3 regions of the Bradyrhizobium sp. NDS-1 genome follow, and region 3 is predicted to be linked to each of the others. Evidence: predicted binding sites of a transcription regulator. Region 3 holds the regulator's gene; each other region holds the start of a gene.

What was found. Region 3 encodes LexA, which represses DNA repair genes until DNA is damaged. Its sites were predicted from a motif close to TGTTCNNNNTGTGTTCNG; they were not measured.
Region 1: the regulator LexA is predicted to act here: its motif matches at 2,215-2,232, upstream of RX330_RS34040 (DNA recombination protein RmuC).
Region 2: the regulator LexA is predicted to act here: its motif matches at 1,746-1,763, upstream of RX330_RS03200 (helicase-related protein).

The regions. Positions count from the first base shown of each region.
Region 1 is NZ_CP136628.1:7,279,997-7,284,148, reverse strand. It holds gene RX330_RS34050 (AmpG family muropeptide MFS transporter) at 1-511, opposite strand, end outside; gene RX330_RS34045 (GIY-YIG nuclease family protein) at 598-900, opposite strand; gene RX330_RS34040 (DNA recombination protein RmuC) at 984-2,183, opposite strand; gene def (peptide deformylase) at 2,354-2,878, shown strand; gene fmt (methionyl-tRNA formyltransferase) at 3,085-4,020, shown strand; gene truA (tRNA pseudouridine(38-40) synthase TruA) at 4,020-4,152, shown strand, end outside.
Region 2 is NZ_CP136628.1:686,936-691,087, reverse strand. It holds gene RX330_RS03200 (helicase-related protein) at 1-1,478, opposite strand, end outside; gene RX330_RS03195 (DUF3108 domain-containing protein) at 2,178-2,981, opposite strand; gene rpmB (50S ribosomal protein L28) at 3,581-3,892, shown strand.
Region 3 is NZ_CP136628.1:3,918,326-3,922,477, forward strand. It holds gene RX330_RS18475 (ComEC/Rec2 family competence protein) at 1-249, shown strand, start outside; gene RX330_RS18480 (GAF domain-containing protein) at 257-1,195, opposite strand; gene RX330_RS18485 (hypothetical protein) at 1,404-1,838, opposite strand; gene lexA (transcriptional repressor LexA) at 2,230-2,931, opposite strand; gene glp (gephyrin-like molybdotransferase Glp) at 3,108-4,152, opposite strand, start outside.

The DNA of each region.
Region 1 (4,152 bases), 3.4 Mb from region 3:
CGACATAGGCGGCCATACCGGCCGCCTGCTCGCTCTCGGGCAGGCTCTCGACGCGGAATGCATCGACGACGATGTCCTGCGTCGAGGACATGGTCGCCACCAGGAGCGCGCCGAGCGCGACGAACAGCGGCGAACGCGCAGGGTCGGTCAGCGCCAACAGCAGAATCGCGCCGATCAGCAGTAGCTGCGAAAACACCAGCCACCCACGGCGACGTCCGAAGGCGCGCGTGAAGAACGGGACATGCAGCGCATCGACCAGCGGTGCCCACAGGAATTTCAGCGTGTAGGGCGTTCCGACCAGTGCAAACAGCCCGATCGTTCCGAGATCGACCCCCGCCTCCGCCATCCACACCAGCAGCGTGGAGCCCGACAGCGCCAGCGGCAGGCCCGACGAGAAGCCGAGGAACAGCACGATCAGCACCCGCGGCTGCAGGTACACGGCAAGACTTTCGCGCCAGGAGGGCGCGGGAGCGGAAGTCGCGGCGGGAGAAGTCGCGTCGGGTGCGGTCATGCGGAGGTGTTAGCAGATTCTGGGGGCCACAAGGGAGGTGTCGTCGCCCGGCCTGACCGGGCGACCCAGTATCCCAGAGGCCTGAGTTATGGAGGGCCTGCAATCTCGGCGTAGAGATCGTTCCAATTCGGATTGTCTTTCTCGATCAGCGCGATCTTCCAATCGCGCTTCCATTTCTTGAGGCGTTTCTCGCGTTTGATCGCATTCTCGGGATCATCGAATTGCTCGAAGTAGACGAGCTTCACAACGCCATATTCCTTCGTAAAGCTATCGATCAGCTTTAACTTGTGCTCTGCCACGCGACGAATGAGATCGCTAGTGACGCCGATATAGAGCGTGCCGCCGATCCTGCTGGCGAGGATGTAGACGTAGTAGCACCGTCCGCCCATCTGCCGTCTGGGATACTGGGTCGCCCGGTCAAGCCGGGCGACGACACTGGTATTGAGGGCAGACAGCGTGCCTCGGCAGAATGTCACTCTCCCGCCTGGAGCTTCCGCGGAAACAACTCGCCCGGGTCTGTCGCCACCAGCCGCGGTCCCTCCGGCGCGTCGCTCTTGCTGAAATCGAGCTCCTCGATTCGTCCTGCGCGCTTTTCGATCTTGTCGGCGGAGATCAGGATCTGGCGGACGTCCTCGTTCGCATCGGAAAAATGTTTCTGTAGTTTGACCACGCGGTCGCGCAGGCGGCCGAGGTCGTCGCCGAGCTTGATCACTTCGGTCTGGATCTGGTCGGCCGCATCGCGCATGCGCGCGTCCTTCATGATCTGCTGCATCACCTGGATCGCCAGCATCAGCAGTGAGGGCGACACCAGCACGACGCGGGCGCGGTAGGCCTTCTGGATCACGTCGTCGAAGCCGTCGTGGATCTCGGCGTAGACCGATTCCGACGGCACGAACATCAGCGCCATCTCCTGGGTCTCGCCGGTAACGAGATATTTTTCGGCGATGTCGCTGACATGCTTCATCACGTCGCCGCGCAGCCGCTGCGTGGCGAGGCGCTTCTCCTCGTCGGTGCGGGCGTCGTGCAGCGCGGTCATCGCCTCCAGCGGGAATTTCGCGTCGATGCAGAGTGGGCGCTGGTCGGGCAGGAACACGACGCAGTCGGGCCGCTTGCCGGTCGAGAGCGTGAACTGGAACTCGTAGGAGCCTTTCGGAAGGCCATCCTGAACGATCGCCTCCATCCGCGCCTGGCCGAAGGCGCCGCGCGACTGCTTGTTGGCGAGCACGTCGCGCAAGGTCGTCACCTGCGTCGTCAGATCGGTGAGGTTCTTGTGGGCGCTGTCGATGATGCCGAGCCGCTCATGCAGCGCCCGCAGGCTCTCCATGGTGTTGCGAGTCGAGTGTTCCATGGACTGGCCGACCCGGTGGGTCACCGAATCCAGCCGCTCGTTGACCGCCCGCGCCATTTCGGCCTGACGGCCGGCCAGCGCCTGGGTCATGGCGTCGACCCGGCCTGAGGATTCGCTCTGGGCGCGGAGTACCTCGCTGAGGCGCTCCTCGAGCTCGTCGGCCCGGATCGCGTGCGCCATGGCGAGTTCCGCGCCGCGCCGCCCGGACCGCGAGATGACGATGGCGATCGCCACCAGCAGGACGAGCACGAGCGCACCAAAGCCGATCAGCGCGTGGATGGCGCGTACCGGCCAGTCACCGGCCAGGAAAATGATTTCGTTCATGCCGAACGTTCTATCCGATTCGCCGGGAGGCGCGAACGAATAGCGAACGGTTATGGTTGTCGGCCCCTTGATTTTTATGGTTAATAAAGCCTGAAGTTTTATGGTTAGCGGAGTGTTAACGGGTTCCGGGCCGCATTGACCGGCTGCAGGCAGCGGCTTAAATCGCGGCCATGGCCCTTAGAGAAATCATCATCCTGCCCGACAAGCAGCTGCGTCTGGTCTCCAAGCCGATCGAGAAGGTCACCTCGGAGATCCGCAAGCTTGCCGACGACATGTTCGAGACCATGTACGACGCGCCCGGCATCGGCCTGGCCGCGATCCAGGTCGCGCAGCCGCTGCGGCTGATCACCATGGACCTCGCCAAGCGCGACGAGAATGGCGAGACCAAGCCGCTTCCGCGCGTCTTCATCAACCCCGAGATCATCGCCTCGTCCGAGGAGCTGTCCACTTACGAGGAAGGCTGCCTCTCGATCCCCGAATATTACGAGGAGGTCGAGCGTCCCGCGAAGGTACGCGTGCGCTTCACCGATCTCGACGGCAAGGTGCACGAGGAGGACGCCGAAGGCCTCTACGCCACCTGCATCCAGCATGAGATCGACCATCTCAACGGCGTGCTGTTCGTCGATTATCTGTCGAAGCTCAAGCGCGACCGCGTGATCAAGAAGTTCGAGAAGGCCGCCAAGCGGGCGGAGTGAGTATGTTGTGAGCGACTGGCGTTGCCGCACGCTCTCCTGCGCTCCCTCCCCCCTTGCGGGGGAGGGCGGGGGAGAGGGGTAACCCCGGCGGTAGTCTAACCGGTGCATAGAATTGATCGGCGCTCAACCGAGTGAGCGCGTCGTGTGGCACCCCTCTCCCTAACCCTCCCCCGCAAGGGGGGAGGGAACATACCTGAGTCCTTGTCATGCCCCTTCGCCTGATCTTCATGGGCACGCCCGATTTCTCCGTGCCGACGCTGCTCGAGCTGGTCGCGCATGGCCACGAGATCGTCGCCGTCTACACCCGCGCGCCGAAGCCCGGCGGGCGGCGCGGCCTGCAATTGCAGCCGACCCCGGTCGAGGAGGCCGCGCGAAAACTCGGCGTGCCCGTGCTGACACCGAAGACGTTGAAGACCGAAGAAGCGCTGGAGGAGTTCCGCGCGTTCGATGCCGATGCCGCCGTCGTCGTCGCCTACGGCATGATCCTGCCGCAGGCGATCCTCGATGCGCCAAAACTCGGCTGCTACAATCTGCACGCTTCGCTGTTGCCGCGCTGGCGCGGCGCGGCGCCGATCAACCGCGCGATCATGGCTGATGATGCCGAGAGCGGCGTGATGGTGATGAAGATGGATGTCGGTCTCGACACTGGCGACGTCGCAATGGCCGAGCGGCTTGCCATCACCGACGGCATGACCGCGGCCGATCTGCATGATCGCCTGTCCCGGCTTGGCGCGGACCTGATGGTGCGGGCGATGGCCGCGCTTGCCCGCGGCGGGCTCCAGCTTAAAAAGCAGAGCGAGGACGGCGTCACCTACGCCGCCAAGATCGACAAGGCGGAGGCGCGGATCGACTGGGCCAAGCCGGCACGCGCGGTGCTGCGCCACATCCACGGCCTGTCGCCATTTCCAGGTGCCTGGACCGAGCTCGCGGAGGTCGGTGAAGGCGCGCGCGTCAAAATCCTGCGCTGCGAGCTGGCGAAGGGTTCGGGCACACCGGGCGAGGTAATCGACGATCAGCTCACCATCGCCTGCGGCGAGGGCGCGATCCGCGTCATCGAGCTGCAGCGCGAAGGCAAGGCCCGGATGCAGGCTACCGACTTTTTGCGTGGAGTGCCGTTGAAGCCGCCGATGCGGCTCGTCTGATGCCCCGTTACAAGCTCACCATCGAATATGACGGCGCGCCGTTCTTCGGCTGGCAGGTGCAGGAGACGCTGCCCTCGGTGCAGGGCGCGCTGGAGGCAGCCGTGAAGGCGATGACCGGCGCGGATCTGCGTG
Region 2 (4,152 bases), 3.2 Mb from region 3:
CGGCGCATCAATACACTGGTACGGCGATCAACGAAACGCTCAGTCAAGCGTTCATGGAGCGCATCCGATAATTTATTTTCGACCTCCCGCGCGATTCCCTGCCAGCGTTCGGGGTCTTTCAGCCAGTCCGGGCGGTTGGCGACGAAGGTCCAGGTGCGGATCTGCGCGATCCGGGCCGACAACGTGTCGATATCGCCGTCGATGCGGTCCGCCTGGGTGATCTGGGCGGCGAACCAGGCATCAGGGATGCAATCCTTCCGCATCAGGAAGCCGTAGAGCGTCGTCACCAGCTCGGCATGGGCCGCCGGCGACAGTTTTCGGTAGTCCGGGACCTGGCAGGCCTCCCAGAGGCGCTCCACCGCTGCCTTGCCATGCGCGATATCGCGCACCTCGACGTCGCGGGCGGCGTGGTCGAGCACGCGCATGTCTTCTGCGATCGGGGCGCGTGTCAGCGCCTCGTGGCCGGGGGCGAGGTTGAGCGAGACCTGCAGCGCGCCGAGCGAGGCGAAATCCAGCCTGGCGTTGCGCCATTGCAGCATCTTCACGGGATCGAAGGTGTGGTTCTGCAGCGCGTTGACGAGCTCGGGCTCGAACGGCGCGCAGCGGCCCGTGGTGCCGAAGGTGCCGTTGCGCGTGGCACGGCCGGCGCGCCCCGCGATCTGCGCGAATTCGGACGGCGTCAGGCGGCGGAACTGGTAGCCGTCGAACTTGCGGTCGGAGGCGAAGGCGACGTGGTCGACGTCGAGATTGAGGCCCATGCCGACGGCGTCGGTGGCGACGAGATAATCGACATCGCCGTTCTGGAACATCGCCACCTGCGCGTTGCGGGTGCGTGGGCTCAGCGAGCCCAGCACCACGGCGGCGCCGCCATGCTGGCGGCGGATCAGCTCGGCGATGGCGTAGACTTCATCGGCCGAGAACGCGACGATGGCGGTGCGGCGCGGCTGGCGCGTGATCTTGCGATCGCCCGCGAATTCCAGCTGCGACAGGCGCGGCCGCGTGATCATGGAGACGCCGGGCAGCAGACGTTCGATGATCGGGCGCATCGTGGCGGCGCCCAAGAGCAGCGTCTCGTCGCGGCCGCGGCGGTTGAGGATGCGGTCGGTGAAGACGTGGCCGCGTTCGAGATCGGATGCGATCTGGACCTCGTCGACGGCGAGGAAGGAGAGATCGAGGTCGCGCGGCATCGCCTCGACGGTCGAGACCCAATAGCGCGGGCTCTTCGGCTTGATCTTCTCCTCGCCGGTGACGAGCGCGACCGCCTCGGCTCCGACCCGTGCCGCGATCTTGTTGTAGACCTCGCGCGCGAGCAGCCGCAGCGGCAGGCCGATCATGCCCGAGGGATGCGCGAGCATCCGCTCGATGGCGAGATGGGTCTTGCCGGTGTTGGTCGGGCCGAGCACCGCAGTGACGCCGGCGCCAGGCACACGATCGGAAGCGGCGCGCTCGGAAGCGAAGGGGGAGGAGGAAAAGGGCATCTGGGGGATTAGGTAATGGCGATTTGGGCGAATGTCAGTGCTGTCTGGGGCGGTGAGGTGCATGGCCCCAAACATGCGCACCGCTGTCATCGCCCGGCTCGACCGGGCGATCCAGTATTCCAGAGTCAGCAATGATTGAGCCGGGACGCCGCGGCGTACTGGATGCCCCGGTCAAGCCGGGGCATGACGGCGGTGGGTGTAGGAGCATCGCCCAAATCCCGCGCAACTGTCTCACTTTGCGACGCTTTTCCCGTTGGTGTTAAGCTTCGGAACGACTCTAGAACGAATCGCGGCCGAATCGCTGACTCCAGATTGAGTCCCGTTCCGTTCACGCAACATGTCGCGGGAGTCTTGTTGGCCGCAACTAGATGGAGTTTCGGGCTGCCGTACAAGCGGCGTTTCGATGGCGCAAAGCGTTAAGTTGGGGACGGCGCGGAGTCGAATCAGAATCGGGGAGGAGTCAAATGGATTCCCCGGACCTGGGCCTGCCCGGACTCATTTTTGCGAAAACAACCCCATGCACAGTAGGTATGCGCTTGAAATTACTGACACTTTTTTGAGCCAAAAATTCGCTCGTCATTCCGGGGCGCGCCTCTTGGCGCGAGCCCGGAATCCATTGGGCGGCGGAGACGGTGGCAGGATGGATTCCGGGTTCGCGCCTGCGGCGCGCCCCGGAATGACGGCGGGGGGGAAGACGCCCTACTGCGTCTTCGCCACCCTTGGCGGCTGGGCTGTGGTGACGAAGCTGGTCGCTTCCAGCATGGCAGGCCCCAGCGGCGTCGGCACTTTCAGCCAGAACGGAACGAGGATGCGGGTGCCGGCGATCGGCGCGAAGGCGATCTCGATGTTGCGCTGGGCGGCGAGGTATTTGATCACGGGGCGGTCGGGGATGTAGCCCGCGACAGGGACGAAATAGAGCGAGCAGACCACGACCGGGCCACGATAGCCCTTCTCCGCCTTCACCGTCTCCATGCGCTTGAAATCGAGCTTGAGATCGTAGCGCATGCGCCCGTCGAACACGGGCGCCGAGCTGTGGCAGGCCTCCGGCGAAACGGGATCGCCGGTGCCGGGCACGCGCAAGAGCGAGGCCGTCATGGGGTCCCAGACGCCGCGGCGATGCGCATCGGTGACGACGATGCGGTCAGGATCGACCGGCGGCTCCGGCAGGATCGCGAAATCCTTCACATTGCCCTTGTCGAGCGTGATGCGGATTTCTTCGGTCTTCTTCTGTGTCGTGGTGGAGGCCTGGTAGCCGGTCGCGACCAGCGCGCCATTGACGACGCGGCCCTGCGAGGCGCCGGTGCCGGACCCGCCCGTGAACGATTTCAGCAGGCCCGACGTGCCGCCGGCGGCGGCCGCCGCAAACACGTCGTCCTGGATGTCGATGTTCCAGCCGCCCTTGCCGACGGGAATGCCTGACAGCGAGGCCTCATATTGCGCCTCGAGCTTGCCCTGCGCCGCGGCCGGCGCCGCGCCCCACGCCAGCGCCAGGGGAAGGATCACGCCGCAAAGCGCCGTCAGCCTGCCGGCAGAGCGCGGACGGACCGAGCGCAAATTGTGCGCAAGAGGGGGCGTGATGAGCACGAAACAATCCAATCGGGGCCGCGATGCGAAGTTACTTAAGCCAAAAATCGCGGCAAACAATGTGTCCGGGTATGTCGAGGCGCGGAACTCCACCGGACTCTTCGGCGGCGAATACGCCCTTTATGTGATGGTAACGCGCGACAAACATTGCCGTTTTGGTGATCGGGAGGGGGCGCCGGACCCTGACACCTCTCCCCGTCCTCCGCCGTCATGCCCCGGCTTGACCGGGGCTTCCGGTACGCCGCGGCCCCTCTGGTCAGCCGCGCCGCCGCGGCGTACTGGATCGCCCGCCCCAGTGCGCACAAGGCGGGTGATGGCACCTGATTTGCCGCCTGAGATCCCGGGTTCGCGCTCGCGCGCGCCCCGGGACGACAGGCCAAAAATGGCCCGTCGCCTTGACGTCCCGCCCCTTCCCCCCTATACGTCCGCCCGCTCCCTGCAAGGACAGAGAATTCGCCCCCGTGGCGCCCAGAATGGCGGCCGCAAATCGTTGGGGGTTTAGGATAAGGATTGATGCCATGTCTCGCCGCTGCGAACTGACGGCCAAGGGCCCCCTCGTCGGCCACAAGGTCAGCCACTCCAATATCAAGACCAAGCGCCGCTTCCTGCCGAACCTCGTCAACGTGACGTTCATCTCGGAAGCCCTCGAGCGCAACGTGCGCCTGCGCGTCTCCACCAACGCGGTGAAGAGCGTCGACCACAATGGCGGCCTCGATGCCTATCTGCTCAAGGCCAAGGCCGACGTTCTGTCGCCGCGCGCCCTCGAGCTGAAGCGCGCCATCCAGAAGAAGGTCGGCCCGACCGCCGCACCGGCGAAGAAGGCCAGCTGAGTTTTACCGTCAGGGCGGGGGCTAAGTTGCGTCGCGTGGCGTAGGCTTAGCCGAGTAGAGTTTGAGTAGCGGCCGGATCGGAAGATCCGGCCGTTTTTGTTGGGGGGGGAGGGGCGACTGCCCTTCTATCGCCATGAAAACAGTCGCTGCCGAGGCGGCGACCTAATCCCTCAAAGGTAGACCGTATTTCCACGGTGTGATTTAGCGCGCATGCAACCTTGCATACCGCCTATGGTTGCTTTTGTATGCGCAGCTGCCGC
Region 3 (4,152 bases):
CGGCCCGCGCCGCCCGATTGCGCGGCAATGGTGGTCGATCGGCAGCGGCTCGCTCGCCAGGGTGCGCTGGCCCTGACGCAGCGTGGCGAGGGTTTTTCCGTGCAGGCGGTGAGGGCGAGAGGCACGAACCGCCCGTGGTTGCCCGCCGGTGCCGGCGAAGGTGATTTCGACGGCAGCCTTGCGCCGAAGGTGGCGCTCCGCAACCGGGACGCTACGCCGTCGGAGGCTGACTTGCAGGCCGACGATTGATTGCGATTTACAGATACCAGGCCAGCACGGCTTCCAGCCTTGCGTTGTCGATGACCGGCAGGGCCACCATCCGGCTCAGCCCGGCTACGCGGGCCTCGGAGCCGGCGATCGAGCTGTCATGGGTGAGATCGTCGTCGAGCGCCGGCATGCCGGTGGCCCATGCGCCGCCGATGCTGCCTTCGCCCCTGCCGATGGATCTACCCGCGTAGAGCGCGGCAAGGTCGGTCTGCGCGCTGCAATCGCCGGCGCGAAAGACCAGCACTGAGCGGGCCTCGTTCGGGACCCAGATCTCGAAGCGTCGCGCAATCGGGGTTGCCTGCGCGGAGAGCAATGTCAGAACCCACGTCTCGGTGCCGGTTCGGTAGGGCACGCCGACCCCCAAATTGATCCCGATCTTGGCCGCGTCCTCCCAGCGCAGGAAGCTCTTGGCGTCGTGCAGGTCCTTGATGATCAGCGGCAGACCCGCCTTCCAGGTGCGTCCGGGCAGGCCGAAGCCGCGCGGAAACCTGGTGTGGCGGGAGTTGAATTCGAACATGTCCGCCATGCCGTAATAGCCGTTGACGAGCGCCATCTCGTGGGAGCGATCGGGATCGTTGTGCCAGAGTTCGATCGCGCCGACATGCGCCTCGTCGTCCCCGCAGAACAGCACCATCACGGCTTGCAGGAATTCGCCCGCGAACACCGGCACCGCCACGCCGCAGGTGAGGCCGGCCGCGACGGCCTGCTCGGTCCGTTTGAAATAGGAGTTGGCGAAGGTCGTGAGGATGACGGGATGGCCAGAGGCCCAGGCCTTGCCGGGAAGTCCCTCGTCATATCCGAAGTGCAGGTCCTCGCTCACGGACTTGAACGCGGACAGCCCTTCGCCGTAGAGGCCGCCGCCGAATTCCAGACGCCTGCGCGTCCGGTCGGGCACCCAGAGTTCAACGACGCGAATGAAGGTCTTCATCGAGCGTGTCCGCCGCCTCAAACCACGACAGCATCGGTCATTTGGCTGCGGAGCGGACGTTCAAAATTCAGGCAGGACGGCTCAAACTTCGTGCGGCGCCGGGCGGGCCGATCGATGTTCGTGAAAACACGAACCATGCCATCTCGCCGGCGTCTGCCGGCGATGGCACTTCAATCCTGGCGGCATCCAGTTGTCAGTCGAGGTGGCGTCAGCCGATCGGCAGGCGCGTGACCGGCGACCGGCTGTCGTCGATGATCTGCGGCTTGTGCTCGCGCTCGCCGACGGGCTGGGTCACCGGCAATTGCAACACGGTGGCACGCTGGCCTTCGACGAGTTGTGTCACAAGCACGTATTTACCGTCAGGGAATTCGATCGCGTCGTGGTGGCGATCGGGAATGTGCGGATCGATCTTGCCGAACTTGCCGACGCGCGAATTGACGGTGCGCGTCCAGATCCAGCGATTGTCGTAGCGGACGTTGTCGGCGAAGGCGAGCTCCGTCCCGGGCAGCAGACAGACGGCCACGGTCGGATCGGCGGCAGAAGCAAAGCCACGCGTCGAGGTGCCGCGGAACGTTGTCGACACGATCGTCTCGCCGACTTCGGCGGGGCGCGATGCAACGGCATGCAGGCTGTAGTCACACATCGGGTGCTCCTCATTCGAAGATAGCAACCCGCGCCTCCCTCGGAGGCGCAAGCCTCTATCAGAGTGGAAGCACGCAACGCTCTGCTTGGTTGTAGGCAAATCTGCGGCTGGTCTGCGGGACGCGATCAAATTATCTTTTCGAATCCGACAGGAACAAAGCTCACATCAATGCATTCGGCGAGGACCAACGTCAGCGGCGCGCGGGCGCCGATGCGTCATGTCTGCTCGAGGACTCGAGACCGCGAAGCAATGGGGGCTTGTGGCGACACGCCGAGGCGTCGCCTCTGAAGAGGGGCCGGACAATCTGCGCAAGACCAGAAGATTGTCCAGCAGGAGCGGATCAGATCCGCTCCAGTCGGAATCATGGGTATCGAATGACCGCCGAGGGCTCTCAGTACTTCCGGTAAAGCCCGATCAGCTTGCCCTGAATCTTCACGCGGTTCGGCGGCAGGATGCGCACCTCATAAGCGGCATTGGCGGGCTCGAGTGCGATCGAGGCGCCGCGGCGGCGGAAGCGCTTGAGCGTGGCCTCCTCGTCGTCGATCAGCGCCACCACGATGTCGCCGGTATCGGCGCTCTCGTTGCGCTGGATCAGCGCCATGTCGCCGTCGAGGATGCCGGCCTCGACCATGGAATCGCCGCGCACTTCGAGCGCGTAGTGCTCGCCGGAGCCGAGCATGTCGGGCGGCACGCTGATGGTGTGGCTGCGGGTCTGCAACGCCTCGATCGGCGTGCCGGCCGCGATGCGGCCCATCACGGGCACTGCGACGGGCCGCTCGCCCTCGTCGACGGGCGGGCTGGAGCTCGCGCGCACCTTGCCGAGATTGCCCTCGATGACGCTCGGCGTGAAGCCGCGCCGGTTGCCGGCCGCAGCCTGAAGCTCCGGCAGCTTGATGACTTCGATGGCCCGAGCGCGGTTGGGCAGGCGGCGGATGAAGCCGCGCTCCTCGAGCGCGGTGATCAGGCGGTGGATGCCCGACTTCGAGCGCAGGTCGAGCGCATCCTTCATCTCGTCGAAGGACGGCGGCACGCCGCTTTCCTTCAAACGTTCACTGATGAACCGCAGAAGCTCGTATTGTTTGCGCGTTAACATCTCGACCTAAGTCCCCCGGTTGATGCCGTTCGATTCCGAGACGATGAATTCAGCGATAAGCCGCTACATGCTCGAAACAAATCATGAACGGACACTATATGTTCGATACATGTTCCGCAACTGCTTAATTTACCGTGAACAGGGGCGAGTTCGCGGAATGCGTGTGGCCGCGCAGTTCAGACGGGGAGGCGCAGCACCTCGCAAGGGCTGCCCGCCTCGGCCTTCGGCGCGAACGGCGGGCGCACGAGAAGTACCTGTGCTGCAGCAAGATTCGCAAGCAGAGAGGAGTCCTGATGGCTAACGGGAACGGCGACGAGCGCGCCGTCGTCGCGCAGCTCCAGGCGCGCGCGCAGATAATCCTCGCGCTGGTCGTTGGCGCCGAGATCGCGGCCCAGTACGGCCCGCTCGCGGCGATGATGAATCACCGAACGGCCCGACAGCGCGCGAATCAGCGGCACCATGAACAGGAAGGCGCACACATAGGAGGACACCGGATTGCCGGGCAGGCCGATCACGCGCATCGCGCCGAGCCGTCCGTGCATCATCGGCTTGCCGGGCCGAATCGCGATCTTCCAGAACGCCATTGAGATGCCTTCGTCCCGGAGCGCTTGCTGGACCAGATCGTGGTCGCCGACAGATGCGCCGCCCGTCGTGACCAGGATATCGGTTTCGGTCTCGCGGGCGCGGCGGATGCCGGCGGAGGTGGCTGCAAGCGTATCTGCGGCAACACCGAGGTCGATGGTCTCGGCGCCCTCGCTGCGGGCGAGCGCGTGCAGGGCGTAGCCATTGGAATAGACGATCTGGCCGTGCCCGGGCGTTGAGCCCGGCATCACCAGTTCGTCGCCGGTGGCGAGGATCGCGACCTTCGGACGGCGGCAGACGGCGAGGTGGGGGTAGTTCATGGCGGCGGCGAGCGCGAGATCGCGCTCCGTCAGCCGGGTTCCCTTGCGCAAGAGGACGTCGCCTTCACGGAAGTCGACGCCTACCGGGCGGATGTGCCGTCCGGCGATCGCGGCTTGCTTGATCGTGACGCAGCTGTCGTCCGCGACGGTGTCCTCCTGGATCACGACGGCGTCGGCGCCGTCGGGAATGACGCCGCCGGTGAAGATCCGTACGGCTTCGCCGGCGCCGACCGTTCTTGCGAAAGGACGGCCCGCCGCGACCTCGCCGATGACCGTCAGCCGGGAATCGATCGTTGCCGCATCGGCGGCGCGGACGGCA